3 regions of the Sodalis sp. RH19 genome follow, and region 1 is predicted to be linked to each of the others. Evidence: predicted binding sites of a transcription regulator. Region 1 holds the regulator's gene; each other region holds the start of a gene.
What was found. Region 1 encodes CRP, which controls carbon source genes, mostly activating them, when cyclic AMP is high. Its sites were predicted from a motif close to ATGTGANNNNNNTCACAT; they were not measured.

Region 1 (4,817 bases):
AGCCGCTGCTGGTTGTCGGCCATCAGGTCGCGGCGGTAAAGCGGGCGCTGGGTACGCAGCAGCCGGGCGATACGGCTGAAATGGTAATAACAAAACTGTCCGACCGGATTATCCGGATGCCGGTCGGCAATTTTTTCCAGGGCCGACAGCGCGGTGGCCATGTTAAAACGCCCCGGCTGCCGGTGATAGAGAATATCATCCGCCAGTACCCGCAACCGCGCGGCAATCAACCGGGCGTTATAGCGGATAACCGCCTCGGCGTGGCTTTGCGCCACCAGTTTTTGTACTTCGTCCGGCTGGTGCAGGCTGACGGCGATATGCTCCTGCAAATCCAGCGCCACCTGGAAAGAACGCAGCAGGCGTTTGTACTGCAGCTGATCATTGGCCGACAGCATATAAAGCTGCTGGTATACCTGGGCAATCAGATCAATCACCGCCTGCTGGCGGGCAAACAGCGGCGGCAGGGCGGTTTCCGGATCGGTATGCTGTGTCAGCAGGGTATATTTCGCCTCGATATAATCCGCCAGCTCCCGATACAGCAGGCTAAGAGATTCCCGCATCGGCTGCTCCTTCCACAACCGGAACCACAGGGCGTTGAACAGTCCGTACCAGGCGGTGCCGGCAATATACAGCAGCGGCGGCACGACGGGCGGCACATTGCCGGCCAGGCCCAGGGTAAAGATGGCGGCGATAAGCGCGGCGGGCAATAAACGGCCGTGCAGCGGGCTGATTTCACCGGTAACGCCGAACAGCAGCGCCAGGCCGAGCATCACCAAGGGCAACGGCACCGGCACGGCCAACAGCACCTGGATCAGCACGCTGCTCAGCGCGAACAGCGCACCGCCGACGGCCAGGCGCTTGAAAAACCGTTTATGCAGGGTATCGAGGCCGGCGATATTGCAGCAGGCAGGGACCAACGAAAACAGCAGGCCGTTTTGCAAGCTGCCGAATAACAGGCCGGCGGCCACCGGCAGGCATAGCACGATGGTTTGCCGCAGGGCATAGTTTACTTCAGGGTGGTAGATTAACCGGCGCCACATACTGTCAGCAAAAAAAGCGTGGTACGAAGCACCACGCCTGTATAACGGGGCTATCAGCGCGTGCCGTAAACAACAATGGTTTTACCGTGCGCGGATATAAGATTTTGATCTTCGAGCATTTTAAGAATACGTCCTACCGTCTCGCGGGAACAGCCGACAATCTGGCCGATTTCCTGACGGGTGATTTTTATCTGCATGCCGTCGGGGTGGGTCATGGCGTCGGGTTGTTTCGCCAGGTTCAACAGGGTTTGCGCTATGCGTCCGGTAACGTCCAGGAATGCCAGGTTGCCGACTTTTTCCGACGTTACCTGTAAACGACTGGCCATTTGCGCCGACAGGCGCATCAGGATATCCGGATTCACCTGAATCAGCTGCCGGAATTTTTTATACGAAATCTCGGCGACTTCACAGGCGGTTTTCGCCCGTACCCAGGCACTGCGTTCCTGACCTTCCTCGAATAGGCCGAGCTCACCGATGAAATCTCCCTGGTTAAGATAGGAGAGAATCATCTCTTTGCCTTCTTCATCCTTAATCAGCACCGCCACGGCGCCCTTAACGATGTAGTAAAGCGTTTCAGCCTTTTCACCCTGATGTATAAGTGTACTCTTCGATGGATACTTATGAATATGGCAATGAGACAGGAACCATTCGAGAGTCGGGTCTGTTTGCGGTTTGCCGAGAACCATTCGCTGTTATCCTCTTTTGTCATCGCTATCCCAGGTTCGGGACATCGTATTCCCTGTTACGGCGCTTGTATTATTCACTCTGACTCCGCGTTTAAACGGAGCGACGTAAGGGAACTTATTAGGGTCTGGTAATGTGATGTTCCGATCGATCTCTTGCCCTTTCATTATCATGAGGCCGATCCAGCCTTGTTTTTAGCATAGGTTTGAAGCAGTGTCTTCTGTTGTCTTGCTTCAGCATGAAGTATGTTCAGTAACATTGCCAGTTTTCCAACAAAAATGTAGTCTGCTGGAAAGCTTTTCATCAGGAGTATCATAATGCAGGCACGGGTCAAATGGGTAGAAGGGTTGTCTTTCATGGGCGAATCCGCCTCGGGCCACCAGGTTTTGATGGATGGGAACGCGGGCGAAAAAGCGCCCAGCCCAATGGAAATGGTATTGATGTCGGTCGGCGGCTGCAGCGCCATTGATGTGGTATCGATTTTACACAAAGCGCGGCAGGACGTCCGGGACTGCGAGGTCAAACTCACATCCGAGCGCCGCGACGAGGCGCCGCGCCTGTTTACCCATATCAACCTGCATTTTATCGTCACCGGCGCCGGGCTGACCGACAAGGCGGTGGAGCGGGCGGTGACGCTATCGGCGGAAAAATACTGCTCGGTCTCACTGATGCTCGGCGCGTCGGTCAATATGACCCACAGCTTTGAAGTGCGCGACGAACGCCACGCCCCCGCCGCCTAACCGGCCCGCCAACACCGCACTCAAACCCGGCGTGTTCAAGGGAGAGCGCGCCAATGGGGTCGAATCGGGCATGGTTTCTCTGCCCGACCGAGCGCCCCATGGCACGGTATGCCCGCCAACACCGCGCTCAAACCCGGCGTGTTCAAGGGAGAGCGCGCCAATGGGGTCGAATCGGGCATGGTTTCTCTGCCCGACCGAGCGCCCCATGGCACGGTATGCCCGCCAACACCGCGCTCAAACCCGGCGTGTTCAAGGGAGAGCATGCCGATGGGGTCGAATCGGGCGTGGTGTTCCCGCCCGACCGAGTGCCCCACGGTATGCTAGGCCCGCCAACACCGCAGCGAATCCTGGCGTGTTCAAGGGAAAGCATGCCGATGGGGTCGAATCGGGCGTGGTGTTCCCGCCCGACCGAGCGCCCCACGGTATGCTAGGCCCGCCAACACCGCAGCGAATCCTGGCGTGTTCAAGGGAGAGCATGCCGATGGGGTCGAATCGGGCGTGGTGTTCCCGCCCGACCGAGCGCCCCACGGTATGCTAGGCCCGCCAACACCGCAGCGAATCCTGGCGTGTTCAAGGGAAAGCATGCCGATGGGGCCGAATCGGGCGTGGTGTTCCCGCCCGAGGCCTCGAGTTTACTTAATTTCCTTTCCTTCCAGCAACTGCTGTACCAGCGGCCCCATTATCAGCTCCATCGCCAGCCCCATCTTGCCCCCGGGCACCACCAGCGTATTAATATTGGAAATAAAGGAGCCTTGCAGCATCGCCAGCAGGTAAGGCAGGTCGATATGCGCCAGGCTACGGAAATGAATAACGACAAAACTTTCGTCAAGTGAGGGAATCGCCTTGGCGGCGAAAGGGTTCGACGTGTCGACGGTCGGCACCCGCTGGAAATTGATATGGGTGCGGGAAAACTGCGGCGTGATGTAGTTAATATAATCCTCCATCGACCTCACCACCGAATCCATCACCGCCTCGCGCGAATGCCCCCGCTCGCCGGTATCGCGCACCAGTTTCTGGATCCACTCCAGGTTGACGATGGGCACCACGCCCACCAGCAAATCCACGTGCTTCGCCACGTCATGGCTATCGGTCACCACGCCGCCGTGCAGCCCCTCGTAAAATAACACGTCCGTCGGTTCCGGCAACGCCTGCCAGGGCGTAAAGGTACCGGGGATCTGGTTATACGGCACCGCCTCGTCATACGTATGCAGATATTTACGCGACTGGCCGCGGCCGGTATCGCCATACTGATGAAACGTATGCTCCAGCAGGCCAAAGTTATTGGCGTCCGGACCAAAGTAGCTGATATGGCGCCCTAAATCCCGCGCCTTGCGGATCGCCATATCCATTTCCGGCCGGGTAAAGTGATGAAAGCTGTCACCCTCCAGTTCGGCGGCGTGGATATTCAACTGCTGGAATATTTTACGAAACGCCAGGCTGGTGGTGGTGGTGCCCGCACCGCTGGAACCGGTAACGGCAATAATGGGGTGTTTTGTCGACATGGTAACCCTACGCTTGGTTGAATTGCGGCGTGAAGAAGTGCGCCCGGCATCAAGGCCCAGAAGTGAGTGTTAGCATATTTAGCGCTTAGGGGCCAGGGGCTTCGCTATTCGCCCGGCGTATCTCCGGCCTGGTCATTAAACCGGCCGCGCGGCATGATATTGATATTTTCATGCAATTCCGACCAGACCACCACCGCCTCGCCGCTTATCAACTGGCGTTTTACATCCTCGACCTTTTGCGCCAGTGATTTCTCCTGCTCGCCATAATCGGTGCCCTCACGCAGTACAAAGGACTCGATCAGGTTATAGAGCGTGTCAGGATCGATTTGTTCCCAGGGAATAATCACGATATTGTGTCCCGATAGTCAATAAATCAAGGTGTTGAGTAAATTTCACCTGTTATGCCTTGTGCATCCACGTGCGCACTGGTAGCTTCATACGCGTTATTTTACGGGGAGCCGCCAAAACGTGGAACTGAGTCTTTTTCTGTCAATGCTGGGGTTTCTCTGGGTGGCCGCCATTACCCCTGGTCCTAATAATATGTTGCTTACCGCCTCGGGCGCCAATTTTGGCTTCTGGCGCTCGATGCCGCTGATGATCGGCATCATGCTCGGCATGCAATGTATCCTGCTGCTGGTGGCCTTCGGCATCGGCGGCCTAATCACGCTTTATCCGTCCCTGCATTTTATGCTGAAGGTGGCGGGCAGCCTTTACCTGCTGTGGTTGGCCTGGAAAATAGCCACCGCCGCCTATGAAAAACTGGAAACCGACGCGCCGCCCCCCCGGCCCATTCCCTTCTACCAGGGCGGCCTGCTGCAGTTTCTTAATCCCAAGGCCTGGCTGATGGCGCT
Region 2 (4,817 bases), 1.1 Mb from region 1:
CCAGGGTACCAGGTCGCGCTTGGAGATATTGACCTCGCCGCCATCGCCCCGCCAGCCTGTATCCCAGGTCAGGCAATACCGGCCTTGGGACCGCTGCACACTGAGGGCGGCGTAACGTTCGCCATAGATAATAATGCCGGCCTGCTCGCCGTCATGGCGTAGGTCCGCCGTCATGCGGGTGGTAAGGGTAAATTCCCGGGCGGGGAATTTCTGCAGCAAGAGATTGGCAGCATCATAGAGCGAAGGCTGGCCGTCGCGCAGCGGCAGGTGTTCGCAGGCTAAGTGGAGGCCCCGGTTATCCAGGCTCGCCCAGTAGGGCTGGGGATTGGCCTGCCACTGCCATTGCAAGCCCGGACGGGCCGATAAGAAATCATCCGACGTGCGCGGTTCACAGGGCGCGCGGGAAAGAGCGGTTGCAGGTTTTACCCAACGTTCCACGGGTTCGCCGCAGGCGATCACCGGCCAGTCATCCACCCAGCGCAGGGGTTGCAGATGAACCAGGCGGCCATAGGTCCCGGCGTCCTGAAAATGCATAAACCAGCTTTCGCCATTATCAAGCTCCACCCAGCCGCCCTGATGCGGACCGTTGACTGCGGTATTGCCCTGGCTCAAGATTTTTCTTGCTTCATAAGGACCCTGGATGCTGCGCGCGCGCAGCACCGCCTGCCAGCCGGTGGCCACGCCGCCGGCCGGGGCGAAGATATAATACCAGCCGTGGCGCTTGTACAGTTTAGGCCCTTCAAGGGTCGGCAAGTCGGCGCTGCCGTCATAAAGCGCTTGTCCTTCGTCCAGCAGGGTCTGGCCATCCGGCGACATGGCGCACAGCTGCAGCCGATGTTTTATGCCGCTACGGCTATAAGCAAAGGCATGAACCAACCATGCCCGGCCGTCGTCGTCCCAGAAGGGGCAGGGATCGATCCAGCCTTTAGCCTGTTTCAGACAGTGCGGCGCTGACCATTCTCCCAGCGGGTCGGTTGTTCGGCACATAAAAATGCCCTCGTCAGGTGTGCTGAAAAACACCCAAAACAGGCCGGCGTGATAGCGGATGCTTGGCGCCCAAACTCCTTTCCCCGGCTGAAAGGCGTCATACCCCGGCAATGCCAGGCACGGTAATACATGGTTAACGATTTGCCAGTTGACCAGGTCGGTGGAGTGCAGGATCGGCAGCCCGGGCATATGATTAAAACTGGAGGCCACCAGATAAAAATCATCTCCGACGCGTACAATGTCCGGGTCCGAATAATCGGCATGTAGCACTGGATTCTGATAAGTTCCGTCACCCCGATCGGGGCGCCACGGGGAAAGCTCATTGTCATGCATGATTAATGTCCTTTGACGAAGATAAATGTCGCCGCGACGCAGTACCGCCCATTAAAGGCGATTCGCCAGCGGCTCGTCACCGGTAATAATGATATCGCCGGCCGCGGCCTGCGGTATCAGCTGGCGCTGCGCCAGGTCCGCCTGGATATTTGCCATGGTTTTATCATCGAGCTTATAGAAACGGGTCAGCCAATATAAGACCAGGTAAGACAGGCTGGGGCCGACGGTCAGCAAACCGATGATGCCGGTGGTGGCCAGAGCGCTTTGTGTCGTCGATCCGGCCTGGTAGCCAAACCAACCCAGGGAAAATCCCACCAGCGCGCCCGCCACCGCCATGCCCAGTTTCAGCGCGAACAAATTGCCGGAGAAAGAAAGGGCGGTTATGCGCCGGCCGGTTTTCCATTCACCGTAATCCGCGGCATTGGCCATCATATTCCATTTAAAGGGCTGATACATTTGATGGAAAAAGCCAATCAGGAAATAAAGCGGGAACACGACGCTTAGCCATTTCGGCGGCATAAAGAACATAATCACGCCGGTGAGAACCAACAGTAAATTAATGTTTTTAAACATGCTGACCGCATTAAAGCGTTTAGCGAAAAAGCCGGCTGCCATTGCGCCGAGAATGGTGCCTACGACGCTGGTGGTAATAAACGCCGTTTTCATCGCCGTGCCTGTCAGGTCGGAATGCTGCGGATCAAGCATTAGGTAAGTGGCGTAATAGAGCGTGGCGGCGCTGCGCATGACGCCGGCCATGCTGGAAAAGAACGTGATGATGGCCACGATGCGCCACTGATCGTTGGATAGCAGATTTTTTAGATCGCTTAATACGGTTTCATTGCCGCGTGCCTGCGGGTTGATTTGTTCCTGGGTAGTAAAAAAACAGATAAACAGCATAATGACCGCGAGGACACCCATGACCGCCATCGTACATTGATAGCCCAGTTGTTTATTTCCTTTGCCGAACCAGTCCACCAGCCATAATGTGCCGATGGAAACCACCAAACCCGCCGCCGATGAAATGGTAAAACGATAGGATTGGGCGGAAAGGCGATCTTTTTCATCCGAAGTGATGACCCCGCCGAGAGAGCAATAAGGAATATTGATAAAGGTATAGAACAGCATTAACAGCGTATAGGTAATATAGGCATAGACTAGTTTGCCGGTGCCGGTGAGTTCGGGCGTGGTAAAAGTGAGCACCGCAATAACGGCATATGGAACGGCAAACCATACCAGCCAGGGCCGGAAATGTCCCCATCGGGTGCGTACCCGATCCGCTAATAAGCCTGTCAGCGGATCCGATACTGCATCTAAAATACGGGTTACCAGGAACATAATGCCGACCGCGGCCGCTGATATACCATATATATCCGTGTAAAAATAAGTCAGAAACATGGTTACCGACGAATAAACGATGCCACATGCGGCATCTCCCATGCCAAAACCCATTTTTTGCCAAACCGTGAGTTTTTTTATTCTTATCATCATTCATCTCCAGTTAAATGAAAAATCATCTTTTTAGCGCCGCCATTTTATGGATTATTAACAACTGCAACTATTGTAAATTTATGTATGAGCATTATGATTTTTGTTAAATGAGATTATTATCACAAATCGCATGCATCCAGGTAGGTGCGATTTTATGAAAATTAATAAAATAAAATATTAAAAATCAATACGTTATGATTATTCTTGCGGTTATAGTTATTGGTCCTTTAACTTTTGGAGAAAAATCATCCCACGGGTAGAATCAACATTCTATGGACGCTTAAATGTGATATTGATCACACTATAAAGGAGGATTACGCACAAGATATCATACCAATTGTAAAAGCATTCATTTCTCAGAGGTGTAATAGGTATAACAACAGTCGCCATTTTAACCGCCTGCGCCCGGCGTAAAACCGGTCCCCGGCAGAATGGGTATGAGTTTTGGGTGGGGTTTTAATCATGGATTCATCCGCAGGATAATTTCTATTTTGGTAAATATCATTCACCCAGAGAAATATCAGTATTCATTTAACCGGGTGAATATAATATCTTCTTTTACCGAAGTGGATTTATATTTCACGCCCCTTTAACACTTTACGCAGCCAAAAACGATTGGGACTTAATGCCGCCGACTGCGCCAGGCTTAGCGGCAGTGGCTCGCCGAATATCTGGCCGGCCAGGATCTCCGCCGCCAAGGGGGCGGTGCATAAACCGCGCGACCCCAGGCCGCCCAGCATAAACAGATTGGCATACACCGGCGCGTCCGCCACCGCCTCGCCGGCCAGCAGGCGTCCGGGCAGATCGCCATACGCGCGTTGGGTGGCGGCAAAATCCGGCACGCCGCCGAGCATGGGCAGATGATCCCTGGCGCTGCTGCGTATGCTGGCGCGTGCCTCGCCGGCGCTGACATCAACGCACTGTGCCCAGGATTGCCCGGGCAGGCAGGCGATTAACCGGTCGCGGTTGGCCCGCTGCTCATCGGGGCGGTAAGTCACGTCCTCGTCGTCGCGCCGGGCGCTGGCGCCCAGACAGTGGGAGCGAAAGCCGGGGCTTGCGGGCGTCAGGTAACCGTCATAACACAGCACCTGCTTCAAGGTCCGCAGCGCCGGCTGGTCGGCAACATAGCTGACCTGCCCGCGCACGCTGGTCAACGGCAGCCGGGCGGTAATAGGCCATTGCAGCATGCGGTGCCCGGCGGCCAGCACCACCGTGGCATGGCGGGCCTGGCGCCCCGCGCCGAAATCCAGCAACCAATCGTCCGCGCCGGCGTTTAATCCCCGCACCTCATGGCCGTAGTGCACCGCCATGCCGCGGGACTGCGCGCGCGCGATGATGCCGGCGGTGAATTGGGCGGGGTTGAGCCAGCCTCCCAGCGGATAGGTGACCCCGCCGCTGCCGGTGGCAAGCCCGGTCAGCGCGGGCATGTCTTCGCAGGCCACCGCGCTGATGAGCTGCGCGGGCCAGTCCGTGGCCAGGATTTGCCGCAGCTTGCGCCGGGATCGGTCGTCATAGGCCAGTTGCGTGACGCCGCACCACTGGTGCTCAAAGATGACCCCCTGGCGTGCGCACTCCTGGTAATAGTGGTGCGCGAAAGGAAAAGCGATAGCAAAAAACTGCGCCAGCTCGTCATCCTCATTATTCAGCAGTGGATATAAGGCGCCCTGGCGATTGCCTGACGCCCCCTGGGCCGGGCCGCTATCGGCGCAATAAAGAGTCACCCGCGACCCGCGGCGCTGCAGGGCCTCCGCCGCCAGGGCGCCGGCAATTCCCCCGCCGATAATCGCCACCTCAAGCGGGTCGCGCGCGGGGCGCCGGACGTACCAGGGCGCGCGCGGCGCTGTCGCCAGCGGCGCGGCCAGGCTGCCGGCCAGCATTTCCCGCTTGCGGCCGAAACCCGGCGGCTTAAGGACGGTAAATCCCGCCTGGCGCAGGCCGCGCCGCACAAATCCCGCGGCGGTAAAGGTGGCGAAGGTCCCCTGCGGCGCGGCGAATCGCACCATGGCGTG
Region 3 (4,817 bases), 2.4 Mb from region 1:
TGGTGCGCACCACCGGCACCCCCGCCAGCCGGGCGGCTTCTTCATTACCGCCAATGGCCAGCGTGTTGCGCCCGAAGGTGGTTCTGTTGAGCAGGAAACCAAAGATGGCCATGCACAGCGCCATGATCCAGATGGGCGCGGGCAGGCCCAGCCAGTTGGCGTAGCCCAGCACGAAAAAGCGTTCATCTTCGATGCCCACCGCTTTACCATCAGAAATAATATACGCCAGACCGCGCACGATTTGCATGGTGGCCAGGGTGGTTATCAGGGCATTGATTTTCAGCTTGGCGATAACAAAACCGTTGACCAGGCCGCACAGTACGCCAAGCACCAGTCCCGCCGCCACGCCGAGCCACAGGCTTTCGGTTGAGTTGATGACCACGGCGGTGGTGACGCCGGCACAGGCGATAACCGAGGCGACCGACAAATCGAAATCGCCGGAAGCCAGGCAAAACAGCATGCCGCAGGCGACGATACCGGACATGGAAATAGCCAGGCCGAGGCCCTTCATATTGATAAAACTGGCAAAGTTCGGCACAAAAAACGAGCAGGCGATAAACAGCACCACGAACACCACCAGCATGCCAAAATTATCCCAGACGCGGCCAAAGCCCAGCGTTTTTTTCGCTTTCGGGGAGGGGGTAGTAACAGTCGACATCTTAGACTCCTTCACAATCAGGCAACCGCGTCAGCGGGGCTGGTATCGGTTGTGTGCAACATTGCCAGACTTAACGCTTTCTGTTCAGTGGCATCGGTGTGGGTGAGCTCGCCGGAAATGGCGCCTTCGCGCATCACCACGATCCTGTCGGCCAGCCCCAGCACTTCAGGCAGATCGCTTGAGGCGAACAGCACGGCGATACCGCGTTTGGCCAGCTCATATATCACGTGGTAAATTTCGTGCTTGGCGCCGACGTCGATTCCGCGCGTCGGTTCGTCGAGCATGATGACTTTCATATCCTCCGACAGCCAGCGGCCGAGAATGGCTTTTTGCTGGTTGCCGCCGGACAGGTTCATGATCAGTTGCTCGGCGGAGGGCGTCTTGATATTCAGGGAGCGGATATGTTCCTCGGCGTTTTCCTTTTCCCAGCGGTCGTTAATCAGGAAACCGGCCTTGATGGTCTTGCGCCGGGCGCTGATATTGATATTTTCCCTTACCGAATGCACCGGTATCAGGCCGTCGGCTTTGCGATCTTCCGGACACAGCAGCAACCCTTCGCGGATGGCGTCGATGGGCGAGCGGATATTAAGCGGCTTGCCGTCCAGCAGCAACTGCCCGCCGGTAATCAGCGTACCGCCGAACAGCCCCTTCATCAGTTCGCTGCGTCCCGCGCCCACCAGGCCGAACAGGCCGACGATTTCACCGGCGTGCACCGACAGCGTAATCGGCGTTTTCACGCCAGCGGCCTTGATGCTGTCCAGCTGCAGCCGTACCGCGCCATGATCGCGCGGCTGGTAACCGTAGATATCACCGAGATTGCGTCCCACCATGGCCTGCACCAGCTTGGTGTGATCGACCTGGGTCATATCGTCGAACGTGCGGACGTACTTGCCGTCCTTGAATACCGTGATGGCATCGCCGAGGGTAAAAATCTCCTCCATGCGGTGCGACACGTAGAGTATTACCCTGCCCTCGGCCCGCAGTTCGCGGATCACCCGGAAAAGCTGTTCGATTTCACGCGCCGACAGCGAACTGGTCGGCTCGTCAAAGGCAATAATTTTAGCATTGCGGGTCAGCGCCTTGGCGATTTCCACCATCTGCCACTGGGCGATGGACAAATATTTGAGCGGTGTGTCCGGCGCGATATCCAGCCCCAGGTGTTCCAACTGCAGTTTGGTTTCATAATGCAGGATGGCGCGGTTAACCATGCCGTATTTATTGGGCAACTGGCCGAGGTAGATATTTTCCGCCACGGTCATTTCCGGCACCAGGTGCAACTCCTGGTAGATAATGGCGACGCCGGCATCCAGCGCATCGGCGGTGGAATTAAAATGGACCGGCTGGCCTTTGATAAGGATTTCACCCTGGGTCGGCGTATAGCTGCCGCTGAGAATTTTCAGCAACGTGGATTTGCCGGCGCCGTTCTCGCCCATCAGGGCGTGGATCTGGCCCGGATAGCAGTCAAAACTGATATCATCCAGCGCCTTTACGCCGGGAAACGTTTTTCCGATGCCGCGAAACGACAGATAGGGTGTCTGAATTGTCATGAACACATCCTCGCGTTAACTGATACGAACGGTGCGCCGGCAATCCCACGGCTGTAACCATCAGGGGTCTTGGCTGACACGTGCACATCCTCTTGATGAATGACATCGTCATGGACAGGGACGGCGCATAGCCGTCCCGGGAAACAGGCGCCGCGGTTATTTACCGCCCAGCCCTTTCTTCGCCAATTCTTCTTTAAAGTTGTCGCGGGTAATGACCACCACATCGGTCACTTCGGTGAATTTGGGCGGTTCAACGCCTTTGGTTACCCAATCGTTAAGCATCTGGATGCTCTTGTAGCCGTGAACGTCCGGACTTGGCAGCAGAGACCCGTAGAAGCCGGTCGCATTGGCTTTGGAGAGTTCGCTTACCGCATCCACGCCGTTGATGCCGATGCCGATAACGTTGGGCGCCTTGAAGCCCTGGCCTTCGGTGGCGCGCACGCCGCCGAGCACGGTATTGTCGTTCATGCCGATGATCAGCCAGTTTTTCACGCCGGAATGCTGTACCAGCAGTGAGTTGGCGGCGTCAAAGGCGCCAGGGATATCGTTGGATTTCGTCGGGACGGTATAGATTTGTTTTGCCGGGAAACCGGCGGCTTTTAATGCGTCCATCGAACCGGTAGTGCGGCGGCGGGCGGTATCGAGCTCATCGGCGGTAATAGCCATGACGCCGGTGTCAGCCACGTTCCAGCCGCGCTTGTTCATTTCTTTCCACAGTTCCTGGCCCTGGCGTTCGCCAATCTTGGTGGCCGCCATCATGACCAGGGGAACGGTGTCCATCGGTTTGCCTTTGGCGGTGACGAACTGATCGTCAACGGCAATGACCTTCATATCATAGCTACGGGCCTTGGCGACAATGGCCGAGCCCAGTTTTGGATCCGGGGTACAGATAACAAAACCCTTGGCGCCGCTTGCCGCCAGGCTGTCGATAGCGTTAAGGGTTTTCTCGCCATCGGGCACGGCGATTTTAATCACATCAAATCCCAGGTCCTTGCCGGCTTTATCGGCAAAACGCCATTCGGTCTGGAACCAGGGTTCTTCCGGCTGTTTAACCAGAAAACCCAGTTTCAGATTTTCCGCCATAGCCGATTGAGACATAACGGCAGCCAATCCGATTGCCGCCAGTGCCTTAGTGAATTTATGCATGTAACTCTCCGGTATTTTTTATCGCCTCGCTTCAAAATGCTGAAGCGTGTAAGCGTTATCAGTCGGGAAGATGAATCCGCTTGGAACGTCTAAGCGGCGGATTTATCGCCGTTAGTCCGACCAGGCCCTTTAGACGGGAGTAGTTTTAGCCTTAATGTGTTACTAAAATGTAGAGCGTTATCACAGTTCTCAATAACAGCTGATTTGTGCATAGATACAGCAAATTCCACCTCCCCGCGCGTTTTTGAACACCATCACATTTCAGCCATCAGCGACAGGAATGTGCATACTTCCAGCCAACCGCTCCTCACGGCCGGCTCAAAACCCCCTTATGGTTGTGCACATCATCCGTTTTCGGGTAAACAGGAGAGAACAGCATGAATGAAGAGGCCATCAGCCTCGGGCTTGATTTCGGCAGCGACTCGGTACGCGCCCTGGCGGTAGGATGCCAAAGCGGTAAAGAGCTGGCGACCGAAGTGGTCTGGTACCCGCGATGGCGCGAGGGCCAGTATTGCAAACCCGCGCACAATCAATTCCGCCATCATCCCAATGATTATCTTGAATCCATGGAACAGGCGATCCGCGCTGTGGTAAACGCCCTCACCCCGGCCCAGCGCCTGCGCGTCGCCGGCATCGGCGTCGATACCACCGGCAGTACCCCCGCCCCTATTGATGAGGAGGGCCGGATACTGGCATTGCGCCCGGAATTCGCCGACAACCCGAACGCCATGTTTATCCTGTGGAAGGATCATACCGCCATAGAAGAAGCCGAGGCGATAAACCGGCTGTGCCACGACGGCGCGCATCCGGATTACACGCGCTACATCGGCGGCGTGTACTCCTCTGAATGGTTCTGGGCCAAAATCCTGCATATTACCCGCCAGGACGCCCAGGTACGCCGGCAGGCGGTATCTTGGATTGAGCTTTGCGACTGGGTACCGGCCGTGCTGTCCGGGACCACGCGGCCGCAGGACATCAAGCGCGGCCGCTGCGCCGCCGGACATAAATCCCTTTGGCATCCCGACTGGGGCGGCGTGCCGCCGCGAGACTTCCTTGAGGCGCTCGATCCGGTACTGACCGAACGGCTGCAATATCCGCTTTTCACCGATACCTATACCGCGGAAGCGCCGGTCGGGCGCATCACCGCCGCATGGGCGCAGAAGCTTGGCTTGCCGGAGACCGTTACCATTGCCGGCGGCGCCTTCGACTGCCATATCGGCGCGGTGGGCGCCGGCGCGCAGCCCTATACCCTGGTTAAAGTCATCGGCACATCGACCTGCGATATCCTTATCGCCGACGAACAGCGTGTGGGCGATCGCACTATCGCCGGCATCTGCGGCCAGGTCGACGGCAGCGTGGTACCGGGATTTATCGGTCTCGAAGCCGGTCAGTCGGCCTTTGGCGACATTTATGCCTGGTTCGGACGTTTGCTGGGCTGGCCGCTGAAACAGGCGGTGCAACACAAC

Region 2: ACL2XF_RS02490 (glycoside-pentoside-hexuronide (GPH):cation symporter) is a predicted target of CRP. The motif match lies at 2,916-2,933, and genes of this name have one in related genera.
Region 3: ACL2XF_RS08175 (arabinose ABC transporter substrate-binding protein) is a predicted target of CRP. The motif match lies at 3,594-3,611, and genes of this name have one in related genera.

What each region holds. Positions count from the first base shown of each region.
Region 1 covers NZ_CP178734.1:5,125,292-5,130,108, forward strand. The annotation lists gene ACL2XF_RS22975 (YccS/YhfK family putative transporter) at 1-1,040, opposite strand, end outside; gene crp (cAMP-activated global transcriptional regulator CRP) at 1,094-1,726, opposite strand; gene ACL2XF_RS22985 (hypothetical protein) at 1,894-2,082, opposite strand; gene ACL2XF_RS22990 (OsmC family protein) at 2,042-2,464, shown strand; gene ACL2XF_RS22995 (phosphoribulokinase) at 3,097-3,966, opposite strand; gene ACL2XF_RS23000 (YheU family protein) at 4,071-4,313, opposite strand; gene ACL2XF_RS23005 (LysE family translocator) at 4,435-4,817, shown strand, end outside.
Region 2 covers NZ_CP178734.1:523,128-527,944, forward strand. The annotation lists gene ACL2XF_RS02485 (glycoside hydrolase 43 family protein) at 1-1,320, opposite strand, end outside; gene ACL2XF_RS02490 (glycoside-pentoside-hexuronide (GPH):cation symporter) at 1,372-2,805, opposite strand; gene mnmC (bifunctional tRNA (5-methylaminomethyl-2-thiouridine)(34)-methyltransferase MnmD/FAD-dependent 5-carboxymethylaminomethyl-2-thiouridine(34) oxidoreductase MnmC) at 3,381-4,817, opposite strand, start outside.
Region 3 covers NZ_CP178734.1:1,815,992-1,820,808, reverse strand. The annotation lists gene araH (L-arabinose ABC transporter permease AraH) at 1-658, opposite strand, end outside; gene araG (L-arabinose ABC transporter ATP-binding protein AraG) at 676-2,205, opposite strand; gene ACL2XF_RS08175 (arabinose ABC transporter substrate-binding protein) at 2,362-3,351, opposite strand; gene ACL2XF_RS08170 (ribulokinase) at 3,729-4,817, shown strand, end outside.